Regions from separate parts of the Dactylosporangium sp. McL0621 genome, predicted to be linked through region 1. Evidence: riboswitches for the same ligand, from Rfam matches in the RefSeq annotation. Region 1 holds a riboswitch; the other holds the start of a gene.
What was found. Region 1 has a riboswitch for cobalamin ahead of ACPPVO_RS24925 (hypothetical protein). Riboswitches for the same ligand answer to the same signal wherever they lie in the genome.
Positions count from the first base shown of each region.

Region 2: linked by a shared signal. The riboswitch ahead of cobN (cobaltochelatase subunit CobN) and the one ahead of ACPPVO_RS24925 (hypothetical protein) in region 1 are both predicted to bind cobalamin.

Region 1 is NZ_CP188259.1:5,160,679-5,168,131, forward strand. Features, by position in the region: gene ACPPVO_RS24915 (sensor histidine kinase) at 43-1,164, shown strand; gene ACPPVO_RS24920 (response regulator) at 1,161-1,826, shown strand; partial or broken gene ACPPVO_RS24925 (hypothetical protein) at 1,995-2,979, opposite strand; cobalamin riboswitch at 3,040-3,260, opposite strand; gene ACPPVO_RS24930 (IS630 family transposase) at 3,228-3,818, opposite strand; gene ACPPVO_RS24935 (winged helix-turn-helix domain-containing protein) at 3,719-4,162, opposite strand; partial or broken gene ACPPVO_RS24940 (IS701 family transposase) at 4,421-4,675, shown strand; gene ACPPVO_RS24945 (X2-like carbohydrate binding domain-containing protein) at 5,156-7,453, opposite strand, start outside.
Region 2 is NZ_CP188259.1:2,878,326-2,885,778, forward strand. Features, by position in the region: gene ACPPVO_RS13485 (precorrin-2 C(20)-methyltransferase) at 1-906, opposite strand, end outside; gene ACPPVO_RS13490 (precorrin-8X methylmutase) at 917-1,537, opposite strand; gene ACPPVO_RS13495 (precorrin-3B synthase) at 1,534-2,598, opposite strand; cobalamin riboswitch at 2,632-2,765, shown strand; gene cobN (cobaltochelatase subunit CobN) at 2,802-6,350, shown strand; gene ACPPVO_RS13505 (class I SAM-dependent methyltransferase) at 6,359-7,120, opposite strand; gene ACPPVO_RS13510 (TetR/AcrR family transcriptional regulator) at 7,168-7,453, shown strand, end outside.

The sequences.
Region 1 (7,453 bases):
GTCCGACGACACCGAACCGCGCGGGGCGTTAGCGTGATCCGTATGCGGCTCCACCCGACCGATCGCCTCAGCGCCGCGCAGTGGGTTGCGATCGACTGCGTGACCGCGCTGGTACTGCTGGTCGGCTCCGCGGTGCCGACGCGGGCGGCGGCCGGGCCGCAGGGGCCATCCTGGGCGTTCTGGGCCGGCCTGGCGGCGGCGCTGGCCGCCGGGGCGCTGCGGCGCCGGCGGCCAGTGGTCGCGCTCGGCGTCGCGCTGCTCGCCGGGCCGGTCGCCCTGGGCGCAGGCGCGTTCCCGCTGCCGTGGGTGGTGGTCGCCTTCGTGATGTACCTGATCCCGCTGCGCTTCCCCCGCCGCGTGGCGCTGTGGGTGCTGGCCGGCACCTTGCTCGCCGGCGCGGTCGGCGTCGTCGCCGCCCCGCTGGCCCGGCCCGGCCCGAACCGGGTCGGATCGCTGTTGGAGGGCGCGCTGCTGGTGTCGATCGCGTGGGTCATCGGCTATGCGGTACAGCATCAGCGCCTGCACAACGAGCAGCGGGCCGAGCGCCGGCTGACCGACGAGCGCCTGCGGATCGCGCGCGAGCTGCACGACGTTGTCGCCCACTCGATGAGCGTGATCGCGCTGCAGTCCGGTGTGGCCAACCACGTGGCCGCCGAACGCCCCGAGGAGGCGCGCCGGGCGCTGGCCTCCATCGAGGAGATGAGCCGGGCCGCGCTGCAGGAGATGCGGGCGCTGCTCGGGGTGCTGCGCGATCCGGAGGAACCGGCCCGGCCGGCCCCGGGCCTCGCCGACGTGCCGGCGCTGGTCGCCCAGGCCGCCACCGCCGGCGTCCACGTCGCCCTGGAGGTCACCGGCGAGCCGGGCGGGCTGCCCGCCGGCGTGGATCTGGCCGCTTATCGTGTCGTGCAGGAGGCCGTCACCAATGTCATCAAGCACGCCGCGACCGATCGCTGCCGGGTGTGCATCGACCGCGGCCCGTCCCTGGTCACGGTGCGGGTGAGCGACGAGGGACGGGGCGGAGCCGCCGCTGCCGGCCACGGCATCACCGGGATGCGGGAGCGGACCCGCATGTACGGCGGGACCCTGCAGGCCGGCCCGTCGCCCGACCGCCCGGGCTTCCAGGTCGTCGCCACGTTCGCGATCCCCCGGGCGGAGGCCGCGTGATCCGCGTGGTGGTCGCCGACGACCAGACGCTGGTCCGCGGCAGCATCCGGGTCCTGGTCGACACCGCGCCCGACCTCACCGCCGTCGGCGAGGCCGCCACTGGCGCCGACGCGGTCGACCTCGCGGCCCGGGAACGGCCCGACGTCGTGCTCATGGACGTCCGGATGCCCGGCCTGGACGGAATCGAGGCGACCCGGCAGATCTGCACCCGGCCGAACCTCGCCGCGGTGAGGGTCATCATCCTCACCACGTTCGACGTCGACGAGTACGTCTTCGCCGCCCTCCGCAACGGCGCCAGCGGCTTCCTGCTCAAGGACACCCGCCCGGCCGACCTGCTCACCGCGATCCGCGTCGTCGCCTCCGGCGAGTCATTGCTCGCGCCGAGCGTCACCCGGCGGCTCATCGAGGAGTTCGTCCGCCGCCCGGAGCCCGGCCGGCAGCCGGTCGCCGACCTGGACAACACCACCGACCGGGAGCGGGAGGTGCTGACCCTGGTCGGCCTCGGCCTGTCCAACGCCGAGATCGCCGCGCACCTGCATGTCAGCCTGTCCACCGCGAAGGCCCACGTCAGCCGGCTGCTGATGAAGCTCGCCGCCCGCGACCGGGCCCAGCTCGTCATCGCCGCGTACAACACCGGCCTGGTCCGCCCGACGACCGACTGACGCGGTCACTTCGGGCTGAACGTGCCGGCCCGCCGCAGCGACGCGCGACCGCCCGGGAATGCGGACGATCAGCTCGCGCGGACCTCGGCGACGGCCGCGACAAAAGTGCAACAGTGACGCCTCGACCTCGGCATAGCCGCGGGTCTTCAGGCCGCAGTCGGGATTGACCCACAGGCGTCGGGCCGGGACGGCCGCGACTGCTCGCCGCAGCGCCTGGACGACCTCCTCGTGGGACGGCACGCGCGGGGAGTGGCCTGCGGCGGCGAGCCGGTCGAGGTTGCCGGGCCCGGCGACGAGGTCCACACCGATCGCCTCGACCGAGTTGGCCAGCAGCGCCGACAGAGCGTCACCAAGGTCGCCGAAGTACGTGGCGACGAAGATCTGCGGCCGGTCGGTGAGCTCGCCAAGGCGGGTGTAGGCGGGCGTAGCCCGTCGATCTCCTCCGGGGTGCGGTCGGCGACGTAGGCGCGCTCGTCCAGCTGTACCCAGGCGACGCCGGTGGCGGCCAGGACGGCGAGGATTTGCGCGTAGACCTCGACGAGGTCGTCGAGGCGGGCGAACGGGTCCTCGCCCTTGGCCAGGAGCAGAAACGTGGCCGGGCCGAGCAGCACCGGCCGGGTGGCGATGCCCAGGGCGGCGGCCTCGGCGATCTCGCCGAGGGCCTTGACCGGATTGGCCGCGAACGCGGTGTCCGGGCCGATCTCGGCACCAGGTAGTGGTAGTTGGTGTCGAACCACTTCGTCAGCTCCAGCGCCGGCTCGGCGTCGACGCCGCGGGCCATCGCGAAGTATGTGTCCAGCTCGGACCGGCCGAGCCGGGCGAAGCATGCCGGGACCGCGCCGACGGCGACGGCGGTGTCCAGGACGTGGTCGTAGTACGAGAACGTGTTGGACGGGATCGCGGCCAACCCCGGCGTCGCGCAGCGTCTGCCAGACCTCGGCCCGCAACCCGGCCGCGGTCTGTCCCAGCGCGGCGGCGTCGATCTTCCCGGCCGCCCAGTACGCCTCGACGGCCTGTCTTCAGTTCCCGGTTCCCGCCGATGCGTGGGTAGCCGAGCACGGTGCTCTGCCCGAATGCAGGAGCCACCAGACGTTTCGTTCCCTCGAAGTGCCCGACGGCGCTCGGGAAGGAGGGAGGCAGGGATACGGCCCAAAAGGGCGGCCGTACCGCTTCCGCCCTGACCCGCCCGAGAGGTCGTCGGCGGCGCACACCGGCGGTGTGCGCAGCGCGGGCAGGTCTTCGGACTCGTGGGCGCGACCGAAAGGTCACCTACCGGCCGTCGCTTCCCAGGCCGTGTGGCCCAGTGCTTTGTTGACGGCTTTCGTTCCCACTCACCGCTGCGGGCAGTCCCGGTTCTGCACCGGATTCCCTCTTAAAGATCTTTCGGTATTTGAGTGATGGTCAGAGACGTAGGCCGGTGTGGTCGAGGAAGTTGAAGCACAGTTGGTAGCTGCTGCCGATCCGGTGCAGGCCGGTGTGGACGGCGGTGTCGGCGTCGTTGAGGATGTCGGGGCACAGGTTGGCCAGTTCGGTGGCTTTGAGGTTGCCCCAGACCAGTTCCATGGGGTTGAGGTCGTGGGCGTAGCCGGGCAGTGCTTCGACGGTCAGCCAGTGCTGCTGGGTGGCCAGCCATGCCTTCATGTCCTTGGACCGGTGCGCGGACAGCCCGTCCCAGATCAGCACGATCGGCTTGCCGCGCAGGTGCCGGCGCAGCTGGGTGAGGAACGTGATGAGGCTTTCGGTGTTGTAGCTGCCGGGTTTGGTCTGGAAGATCAGCTTGGCCCGGGAGCGGTCGGGCCGGTAGGCCAGCACACCGGCCATGGACATCCGCGACCAGGAGAACCGGTGCCGCAACACGGGTGTCTGCCCGCGCGGTGCCCAGGTGCCGCGGACTACGGGCAGGAGCGAGAAGCCGCTCTCGTCCTGGAAACAGATCCACGCTCCCCGTCGCCGGGCCCCCTTTTGATCCTGGGCCAGTCCTGCTTGACCCACGCTTCGATCGCTGCGTCGTCCCGTTCGACGGCCCGCCGGGCCGGGCGCTGCCGGGTCCAGCCGAGGCGCTGCCGCAGGATTGTCCAGGTCTGCGTCGGCCCGTACCGCACGCTGGTGACCCGTTCGATCACGTCCGCCACCCGGGCGAGGGTCCACAGGTCGGTGCCGAACCCGCTGGCCTTCGGCCCGGCCAGCAGTGCCGACTCCACTTCGGACAGTTGCTCGTCCGACAGCCGCGGCGTACGCCCCAGTCGCTGCGCGCCGGTCAGGGCCTCCCGGCCGCCGGCCCGCCACGCCCGATGCCACCGCGACGCGGTCTGCGCAGAGACCCCCAGTTGCGTCACCACATCGGCCTGCCGCGCGCCGTCCTCGAACAACTCCGCCGCCCGAATCCGGCGCTGCCGCAACACATCAACATCCAGACGAGCGGCACCACGCCGACCCGCCGGCTGTGCAGAGACCGACATGCCACCGATTCTCGTACCCGGCAACACGATCAGCCCGCAACGACTCACCTCAATATCGAAAGATCTTTAATACTGCGACGGCGTTTTGTAGTGGTCGGTCGTGGATCGCTAGTATCCATTGTGGTCAGTGTTGGGGTGGTGGAGTCGTGGAACGCTGCGCTTGAGGATCTGTTCGCGCTGGTCGCGGGGCGGTTCGGGCGGGTGGAGCCGCGGAAGCGAGCGTTCGCTTATGTGCGGGGGTTGTTGGCGCCGTTGGAACGGCGTAATGGGTGGACCCTGGCGGAGCAGGCTGGTGATGGTTCGCCGGACGGTATGCAGGAGTTGCTGTGCAGCCCTGGCTGGGACCGCGACGCGGTCCGCGACGATGTGCGCGGTTACGTGGTGGAGAAGGAGTACCGCGACACGGTGGCGCAGCTGCCGCGGGAGTACTCCGCGATCCTGCCCGGCTGACCGCCGCTCAACGTTCGTTCGGGGGGCACCGGCCGGCAGCGGGTGCCCCGAGCGGGCACCGGCCGGCAGCAGGTGCGCGACCTCGGGAGCGGTCGCGGCGAGCGTGTACGCCCGGCGCTCCGCCTCGACCTCGAAACCGGTCGCCCGATGGGAGTGCCGGCGCATGTGCTCCTCCCGGCTCGGCACCTGGAACACCTCGCTGTCCGTGCGCCAAGTCGTCGCCGGCGGGCTGATCGCCGGGACCGCCTGGATGGCATTGCAGACCGTAGGCGCACGATTCGTCTCCGCCCGGCTCAGCCACACGAGCGCGCTCTACGGCACGTTCGGACTCGTACTCGCCGCACTTCGAAGGTCGGTCGGACGTCGCCGAAGGTGCGGTGGACGGCCGGACGCCGCGGTGGCGTCCGGCCCTCCTGCGGATCATCGGGTCGTGTAGCGGATGACGTCGGTGCGCATCACATCGCCCGACGCCTTCACGGCCCGGAAGGTGTGCTGCCCGTTGCCGAGACCGGCGACGCTGTACACCTGCTGCTGTGTTGCCCGTGCGTCACCGTGGGTGTCCACGCGCTTGGCGAGCTTGCCGTCGATGTAGATGTCGACGAGGCCCTGGTCGGGGGCGGTGGCCGTGATCCAGTCGAGGCCGGTGCCCCGGAAGGTGTACGAGACGGCGTCGCCGTTGTGCGTGGTGGCGTGCACGTCGTCGAGGTAGTCGCCGCGGAACGCGAAGTCCAGCTGCGCCGCGCCGAGCGGGAGCCCGGCGAGGTACGCCGAGCGCAGGGTCACGGTCGAACCCGACAGGGTGTAGTCGGTGCCCTGCCTGAGGGCGGTGCCGCCGCGCGAGACGCCGGTGAGCTCGCTGCCGCTGCGCAGGAGCCGCACCTGCACGTCCGCCGGGGCCTTCGTGTCGAACGACGCCGTCGGCGGGTCGATGAGGCTCGGCTGGAGCACGTCGATCCGGTCGAGCAGCATGAAGGCGCCGGACTTCTTGACGGCCTTGAGCGTGTGGCTGCCGTTGGGCAGGTCGTTCACGGTGTACACGGTCTGCTGCGCGAGGCGGGGCTGGCCCGGGTCGCGGCCGGTGTTCACGGTCTTCATGAGCTGGTTGTCGATGTAGATGTCGACGTTGCCCTGCGAGGTGTCCAGCTCGGTGAGATAGGAGACGCCGGTGCCCTGGAAGGTGTACAGGAACGAGTCGCCGTCGCGCTCGGTGTAGTGCACGCCGTCGCTGTAGTCGCCGAGCCCGCGGCCGGTGCTCTGCGACCACGATCCCACGTAGGCGATGCCCGGGTCGGTGTCGTCGTGGGTGATCGTGCGGACCGGGCCGGTCGTCGAGGGCGGGGCGGGGGTGCCGGTGTCGGTCACGGTCAGGGTGAGCGGCTGCGCGGTGGCGGCGACGCCGTCGCGGGTCCATTCGCCGCTGTAGCCGACCCGCAGGGCGTCGTCGTTGACGGCGACGGTGGCGCCGGGCTGCGGGGTCACCCTGAGCAGCCGTACGCCGTGGATCGGTACCCCTGCGGCGGTGAACCGGCCGGTGAAGCGGCCGAGGTCCTGGTGCGCCCACAGGTCGCGCACGGTGGCGGCGCCGGTGAGGCCCAGGTCCGTCCAGTTCGCCGTGACGTCCTTCTCGGTGCGGCCGAGGTTGAACAGCGCGACGGTGTAGCTGCCGTCGGCGTTGAGCGCGTACCAGACCTGCTGCTGCGTCGCCGTCGAGACCGGCCGCGCCGGGGTCCCGCCCTGGTCGACGCCGATCACCTCCGGGTTGGTGAGCAGGCTCAGCCCGTAGGAGTCGAGGTTCGTCAGGTCGTTGCCGATGTACATCGGCGCGGCGGAGATCGCCCACAGCGTCGTCGCGGTCTGCCGCTCGTCGCGGGTCAGGCCGTCCATGGTGCCGTTGCCGACGTCGAGCGAGTCGAGGTCGTTCCACCCGCCGTTGCCGCCGTTGCGCCACCAGGCTGCCACGTCGGGGAAGAGCCGGGCGATGTTCTCCCACTTCGTGAGCGCGTCGTTGGCGCAGTAGCACTCGACGTCCCACTCGACCCGCCAGCCGTTGGCCTTGGACCGCCAGTAGTCGGCGTACTTCGGGTCGACCGCCCACGACAGCTCGAACCAGATCTTGCGGGCCTTGAGCGCCGAGGACCAGGCGGCGACGTCGTCGCGGGCGTCGAGCGACAGGTCGCTCACCCCGGAGCCGGGGGTGACGCTGTCGAACTTGACGAAGTTGACGCCCCACTGGCCGAAGAGCTCGACGATCGAGTCGATGTACCGCTGCGAGCACGGGTTCGAGAAGTCGATCTTGTAGCCGATGTGCCAGTAGTCGGAGGGGCGCGGCGGCTGCGCGACGATGTCGTGCGTCGTGCAGCCGGACGCGCCGGCGATCGGCAGGTTCGCGTTGTAGACGTCCGGTGAGATGCCCGGGATCATGTACAGCCCGAACTTCTGGCCGTTCGCGTGGACGTGGTCGATGACCTTCTGCAGACCCTGTGGGTAGAGCGTGGCGCTGGGCTTCGGCCGGCCGTTGGCGTCGACCCCGTCGTTCCAGCCGGCATCGACGTTGATGTAGTCGTAGCCGTACCGCTGCAGCTTGGCGTGCATCGCGTCGGACTGCCGGACGAGCTGGTCGCCGGTGATCCACTTCGAGTTCCCGGAGTACACCTGCATGCTGTAGCTGCTCCAGCCCATGTACGGCCGGGTGGCCCACGGGTCGGCGGTCGCCGGCGC
Region 2 (7,453 bases), 2.3 Mb from region 1:
GCGCTGGCGCGGGTTGCCGGGGACGCGGGCCAGGTACGGGCCGTAGCCCACGAGGTCGTCGGCGGCGGCGAGCGCGGCCTGGGCCTCGGGCGTGAGCCAGTCGCGGCCGCCCGGGCCGAGGCCGACCACGACCACCTCGCCCACGGGCGCCGGCGCGGGCCGCTCGGCCAGGGCCGCGGCGGTCTCGTCGTGCACGCGGGAGGGCAGCAGGGCGATGGAGAAGTACGGCACCGAGCCCGGGTCGACCCCGGCCAGCGGGGCGGCGCGCTCGCCGGCGGTGGTGGCGCGCTCGACGTACCAGGCGTCGTCGAGCCGGCCCGCCCGCTCGAGCGCGTCCCGCACCTTGCCGAACGTGCGGCCCAGCTTCAGCACCGCCGCCGAGTCGGTGGCGGCGAGGCGCTCGGCGAGCACCTCCTCGGGCAGGGTGCCCGGCAGCACGGTGAGCACCTCGTCGCGCTCGACGAGCGGGCGGCCCAGCACCGCCGAGGCGGCGGCCACGGACGTCACGCCCGGGACGACCTCGGTGGGGTACCGCTGCCGCAGTCGCTTGTGCATGTGCATGTAGGAGCCGTAGAACAGCGGGTCGCCCTCGCAGAGCACGACCACGTCCCGGCCCGCGTCGAGGTGTGCGGCCAGCCGCGCCGCCCACGCGTCGTAGTGCTCCTCGATGACGCCCCGGTAGTCGGGCGTGTCCTCGGTCGTCACCGGGTAGACGAGGGCCTCCTCGACCTGCTCCGGGCGCAGGTACGGCGCGGCGATCGCGCGGGCGATGCTGCGGCCGTGGCGGGCGCTGTGGTAGGCGACGACGGGCGCCGCGGCGATCAGCCGGGCCGCCTTCACCGTCATCAGCTCGGGGTCCCCGGGCCCGAGACCTACGCCGTACAGCCGCCCACTTTCCTCGCTCATGCTGCGTCACTCATTCCAATTCGCTCGCGATCGCGTTGACGGCGGCGGCCGTCATCGCGCTGCCGCCCCGGCGGCCGTGCACCACCAGGTGCTCGAGGCCGGACGCAGCCAGCGCCGCCTTTGACTCGGCGGCGCCGATGAACCCGACCGGGATGCCGATCACCGCGGCGGGCGTGCCGGCCCCCTCGGCGACCAGCTCCAGCAGCCGGAACAGGGCGGTGGGGGCGTTGCCGACGGCCACCACGGCGCCGTCGATGCGGCCCCGCCACAGCTCGAGCGCGGCCGCGCTGCGCGTGTTGGCCAATTCTAGAGCCAGCGGCGGTACCGCCGGATCGCGCAGCGTGCACACGACCTCGTTGTCCCGGGGCAGCCGCGCGCGGGTCACCCCCGACGCGACCATCTCGGCGTCGCAGAGGATCGGCGCGCCCGAGCGCAGGGCGGCGCGCGCGGCCGCGACGACGCCGGGGGAGTAGCCGACGTCGGCGGGCAGGTCGACCATGCCGCAGGCGTGGATCATGCGGACCGTGACCCGGGCCACGTCGTCCGGCAGCCCGGACAGGTCGGCCTCGGCCCGGATGGTGGCGAACGAGCGCCGGTAGATCTCGGCCCCGTCGCGGATGTAGTTACTCACCCGGTCACGCTCCGGCGGTAGCCCGCGCCCGTCGCCAGCATCTCCACGTGCCTTCCCTTCGGCGCGCCGCACCGGCGCTCGCATCCGACCCAGTGCGCCGGCTCGTGCGTGCCCGCGGCCACCGCGGCCCGGGCGTCCGCGCGGACGTCGGCGAGCGCCTTGGCGCAGCCCGGCCGGCCGGCGCACGCGGTCACCCCGGCCCACGGCGAGGCGGGGTCGGCGACGAGTCCGGACGCCACAGCGTCGGGCATCGCCGGAGCCGGGACCACGACGGTCCGCCACGGGGTGACGATGATCTCTTCCGCCGCGGCCGCGAGCGCCGCCGACTGGGCCGCGGTGAGCAGCCCGAGCGGCACGACGAGCACCGCGGACGAGCCGTGGATCCCGGGCTCGGGCGCGTCCGAGCGCGCGAGCCGGACGGACGCGAGCCCGGTGCCGAGCCGCGCGGCCACCCGGGCCGGGCCGTCGGCCAGCTCGGCGAGCCGCCACGCGTTGGCGCCCTGCGCGGCCCGCTCGGCCAGGAAGGCCTCCGCGGCGCGGACGAGCAGCTCGGGGCCGCCGTGAAGCTCAGTGGGTACACCCGCCAGAACCAACCGGGAACCGTGCCGGCCCACGTCGCCGAGCAGCGGCGTCACGTCGCCGCGGCCGTCATCGATCGTGGCCAGGAACCGGCCCGGCAGCCCCGCGAGGGCGGGCGTGGCGCACAGCAGCGCGTCGAACTCGGCGACCAGCGGGCGGACCGCGGCGCCCAGCGGGCTGGCGACGATGTTGCGGACCCGCTCGTGGGTGGCCGAGGGCAGCAGGCCGGCGTCGGTCAGGCGGGCCGCCAGCTCGTGCTCGGCACCCGGCCGCAGCGCCCTGACCTGCACGTTCCCGCGGGAGGTGAGCTCCAGGGCGGGGTCGCCGAGTTCGGCCGCGGCGGCGCCCAGGACCGCGAGCTGGGCCCCGGTGATCCGCCCGCCGGGCAGCCGGACGCGCGCCAGCCCGCCGTCGGCGGCCGCGTGGACCTGCACGGCGCCGGGGCACCGGTCGGGGGCGTCGCGTCCGCTGGGAGCCTGCACGGGGCGGATACTACCTGCGCTTGACGGCGCCCAGGCTCGTCCTGAAGAGTTGGCGGCGCTGTACAACGGCGATGTGGGAGGAACCCGGTGCGAGTCCGGGACGGTCCCGCCACTGTGACCGGAGACGATCCGGGAGCCAGGATACTTTCCGTCGCCGGACCCAACCCACCGTCTTGGGGCGCGGACCCCGAGGGAGGACCGGCGTGATCCTGCTGCTGTCGACGTCCGACACCGACCTGCTCAGCGCGCGGGCCAGCGGCGCCGGGTGGCGCCTGGCCAACCCTTCGCGGACCACCGTGGACGACCTGCCCGGGCTGGCCGCGGGCGCCGAGCTGATCGTGGTGCGGTTCCTGGGGGCGTACCGCGACTGGCAGGACGGCCTCGACACGCTGCTCGCCACCGGGCTCCCGGTGGTGATCCTCGGCGGCGAGCAGGCCCCCGACGCCGAGCTCATGAGCCACTCCACGGTGCCGGCCGGCCTCGCCGCGCAGGCCCACGCCTACCTGGCCTTCGGCGGCCCGGCCAACCTCGCCGAGCTGCACCGCTTCCTCTCCGACACGGTCCTGCTCACCGGCCACGGCTTCGCCGCCCCGGTCGAGACGCCCGTGTGGGGCGTGCTGGAGCGCACGGCCGCGCCGGTCGACGGGCCGACCGTGGCCGTCATCTACTACCGGGCCCACCACGTCGCCGGCAACACCGCGTTCGTCGAGGGCCTGTGCACCGCGCTGGAGGCCGAGGGGGCCCGCCCGCTGCCGGTCTTCGCCGCCTCGCTGCGCACCGCCCCGCCCGAGCTGCTCGACACCCTGCGCCGGGCCGACGCGCTCGTCGTGACCGTGCTCGCGGCCGGCGGCACCCGCCCGGCCGACGCCCAGGCCGGCGGCGAGGACGAGGCCTGGGACGTCGGCGCGCTCGCCGCGCTCGACGTGCCGATCCTGCAGGGGCTGTGCCTGACCAGCAGCCGCGAGACGTGGGACGGCAACGACGACGGGCTGTCGCCGCTGGACACCGCGACCCAGGTCGCCATCCCGGAGTTCGACGGGCGGCTCATCACGGTGCCGTTCTCGTTCAAGGAGGTCGACGAGGACGGCCTGACCGTCTACGTCGCCGACCCGGAGCGGGCGGGGCGGGTGGCCGGGATCGCCGCGGCCCACGCGCGGCTGCGGCACCTGGCCAACGCGGACAAGCGGATCGTCGTGATGCTCAGCGCGTACCCGACGAAGCACTCCCGGATCGGCAACGCCGTCGGCCTCGACACGCCCGCCAGCGTGGTGCGGCTGCTCGCGGCGCTGCGGGAGCGCGGGTACGACCTCGGGGAGGGCTTCCCGTCCGACGGCGACGCGCTCATCCACGAGCTCATCGCGGCCGGTGGGCAGGACGTCAACTGGCTCACCGAGGAGCAGCTGCAGGGCAACCCGGTCCGCATTCCGGCTTCGGCCTATGTCTCGTTCTTCAACGGCCTGGACGAGGGCCTCCGGGCCGGGATGGAGCGGCACTGGGGCCCGGCGCCCGGCGAGCTGTTCGTCGACCCGTCCGACGGCGCCATCGTGCTCGCGGCGCTGCGGCGGGGCAACGTGGTGGTGATGGTGCAGCCGCCGCGCGGCTTCGGCGAGAACCCGGTCGCCATCTACCACGACCCCGACCTGCCGCCCTCGCACCACTACCTGGCCGCGTACCGGTGGCTGGCCGACGAGTTCGGCGCCCACGCGGTCGTGCACGTCGGCAAGCACGGCAACCTCGAGTGGCTGCCGGGCAAGACGGTCGGGATGTCGGCCGGCTGCGGCGCGGACGCGGCCCTGGGCAACCTGCCGCTCATCTACCCGTTCCTCGTCAACGACCCGGGCGAGGGCACCCAGGCCAAGCGCCGCGCGCACGCCACGCTCGTGGACCACCTGGTGCCGCCGATGGCCCGCGCCGACTCGTACGGTGACATCGCCCGCCTGGAGCAGCTGCTCGACGAGCACGCCACGATCGCCGCGCTCGACCCGGCCAAGCTGCCGGCGATCCGGGCCCAGATCTGGACGCTGATCCAGGCGGCCAAGCTCGACCACGACCTGGGCCTGGACGACCGGCCGCACGACGCCGAGTTCGACGACTTCCTGCTGCACGTCGACGGCTGGCTGTGCGAGGTCAAGGACGTGCAGATCCGCGACGGGCTGCACATTCTGGGCCAGGCCCCGTCCGGCGAGGCCCGCGTCGACCTCGTCCTGGCCATGCTCCGGGCCCGGCAGATGTGGGGCGGCCAGGTCGCCGCGCTGCCCGGGCTGCGCGAGGCGCTCGGCCACGACGAGTCCACTGTGGACCGGGCGGCCGTCGACGACGTCGAGTCACGGGCGCGGGCGCTGGTCGCGGCCATGGAGGCGCGAGACTGGTCCTCAGACGATTTTTCCGACATCTCCGATAATCCGGAAGTTGTACGCGTTCTGCGCTTCGCCGCCGAGGAGATCGTGCCACGCCTGGAGCGCACCACCGACGAGCTCACCATGGTGCTGCACGCGCTCGACGGCGGCTACGTGCCCGCCGGCCCCAGCGGCTCGCCGCTGCGCGGGCTCATCAACGTGCTGCCGACCGGCCGGAACTTCTACTCCGTGGACCCCAAGGCCGTCCCTTCGCGGCTCGCCTGGGAGACGGGGCAGGCCATGGCCGACTCGCTGCTCGCGCGGTACCGCGCCGACCACGGCGACTGGCCCCGCTCGGTCGGGCTGTCGATGTGGGGCACCAGCGCCATGCGTACCGCCGGCGACGACATCGCCGAGGCGCTCGCCCTGCTCGGCGTCCGCCCGGTCTGGGACGAGGCGTCGCGCCGGGTCACCCGGCTCGAGCTCATCGACCTGGCCGAGCTGGACCGGCCGCGCATCGACGTGACCATGCGCATCTCCGGCTTCTTCCGCGACGCCTTCCCGCACGTGGTGGCGCTGCTGGACGACGCCGTCCAGCTGGCCGCCGCGGCCGACGAGCCGGTCGACGTGAACTTCGTCCGGGCGCACGTCGCGGCCGACGTCGCCGAGCACGGCGACGAGCGGCGGGCGACCCTGCGCGTCTTCGGCTCCAAGCCCGGCGCCTACGGGGCCGGCATCCTCCCGCTCATCGACAGCCGGAACTGGCGCGACGACCGCGACCTCGCCGAGGTCTACGCGGTCTGGGGCGGCTACGCGTACGGCCGCGGCGTCGACGGGATCGCGGCGCGGACCGACATGGAGGGCGCGTACAAGCGGATCAGCGTGGCGGTCAAGAACACCGACACGCGCGAGCACGACATCGCCGACTCCGACGACTACTTCCAGTACCACGGCGGCATGGTGGCGACCGTGCGCGCCCTGACCGGGCGGGCCCCCGCGGCGTACGTCGGCGACAGCACGAACCCGGACGCCGTGCGGACCCGGACGCTCAGCGAGGAGACCGCGCGGGTCTTCCGGGCCCGGGTGGTCAACCCGCGCTGGCTCGCCGCGATGCGCCGGCACGGGTACAAGGGGGCGTTCGAGCTCGCGGCCACGGTCGACTACCTGTTCGGCTTCGACGCCACCGCCGGGGTCGTGGCGGACTGGATGTACGAGAAGCTGGCCGAGTCCTACGTGTTCGACCCGGACAACCAGAAGTTCCTGACCGAGTCGAACCCGTGGGCGCTGCACGGCATCACCGAGCGCCTGCTGGAGGCGGCCGAGCGGGGCCTGTGGGAGCACCCCGAGCCGTCTACCTTGGACGGACTGCGCGAGGTGTACCTCCAGACGGAGGGCGACCTCGAGGACGACGCCTAGGACAGGGCCTAGACCCGCTTGTGCGCCGCGGCGACGACGGTGCTGTAGCGCACGACGAACGCGTCCGGGGTCCGGATGCCGGCGAGCACCGCGCTCAGCGTCGCGGGCGGCAGCCGGTTGACGAAGCCGGACGTGGACAGCTGCTCGAGCCAGTCCGCGCGGGTGTACTCGCGCTCCCACGGCAACGTCCACGGCTCCGGGTCGGTGAACGCGTTCGTGGCGCGCAGGCCGTCGGCGGCCCGGTCGGCGAGCGGGCGGTAGGCCTCGCCGCCGAACGAGAACCGCGGCGGCAGCGGCATGTGGCCCCGCAGGGCGTCCGCGGTGGCCTCGGCGACCTCCGGCGGCGGCTCGACCCCGTTCCAGAACAGGGCGACGAGGCCGCCCGGCCGCAGCGCCCGCGCCACGGTGGCCGCGCCCGCGCCGGGCTCGACCCAGTGCCACGTCTGCCCGGCGACGACGGCGTCGAAGACGCGCCCGGCCGGGTCCCACTCCTCGATCTTCGCGACCTCGACCTCGAGGCCCTGGCGGCGCGCGACCTCGGCCATGCGCTCGTCGGGGTCGACGCCGAGCACGGTGCACCCGGCCGCCCGCAGCTGCCGGGCGACGATGCCGGTGCCGCAGCCGACGTCGAGCACGGACGTTCCCGGGCTCTGCGCGACGATGCGCTCGATGAGGGCGCCGGGGTAGCTCGGGCGGGCCCGGTCGTAGCGCTCGGCGTCGGCGCCGAAGGACTCCGCGACCGCTCGCTGCTCGTGCGGTAGAGTGGGCATGTGCCCACGCTAATGGGCAAGCGCCCACTTAGCAAGGGGAGTTCGGCATGCCGACCGGGGTCGCCATCCGTGACGCCCGCGAGCAGCTCTTCGAGGCCGCGGACCGGGTTCTGCTGCGCGACGGCCCGAGCGGCCTGACGAGCCGCGCCGTCACGACGGAGGCCGGGGTGGCGAAGGGCGTGCTGCACAAGCACTTCGCGGACTTCGACGACTTCCTGGCGTCGTTCGTGCTCGACCGGGTGGACCGCATGGCCCCGCAGGCCCTGGCCCTGCGCTCGGCGGCGGGCACCGGGACCGTGGCCGGCAACGTCACCGACGCACTGGTGGCCGTGT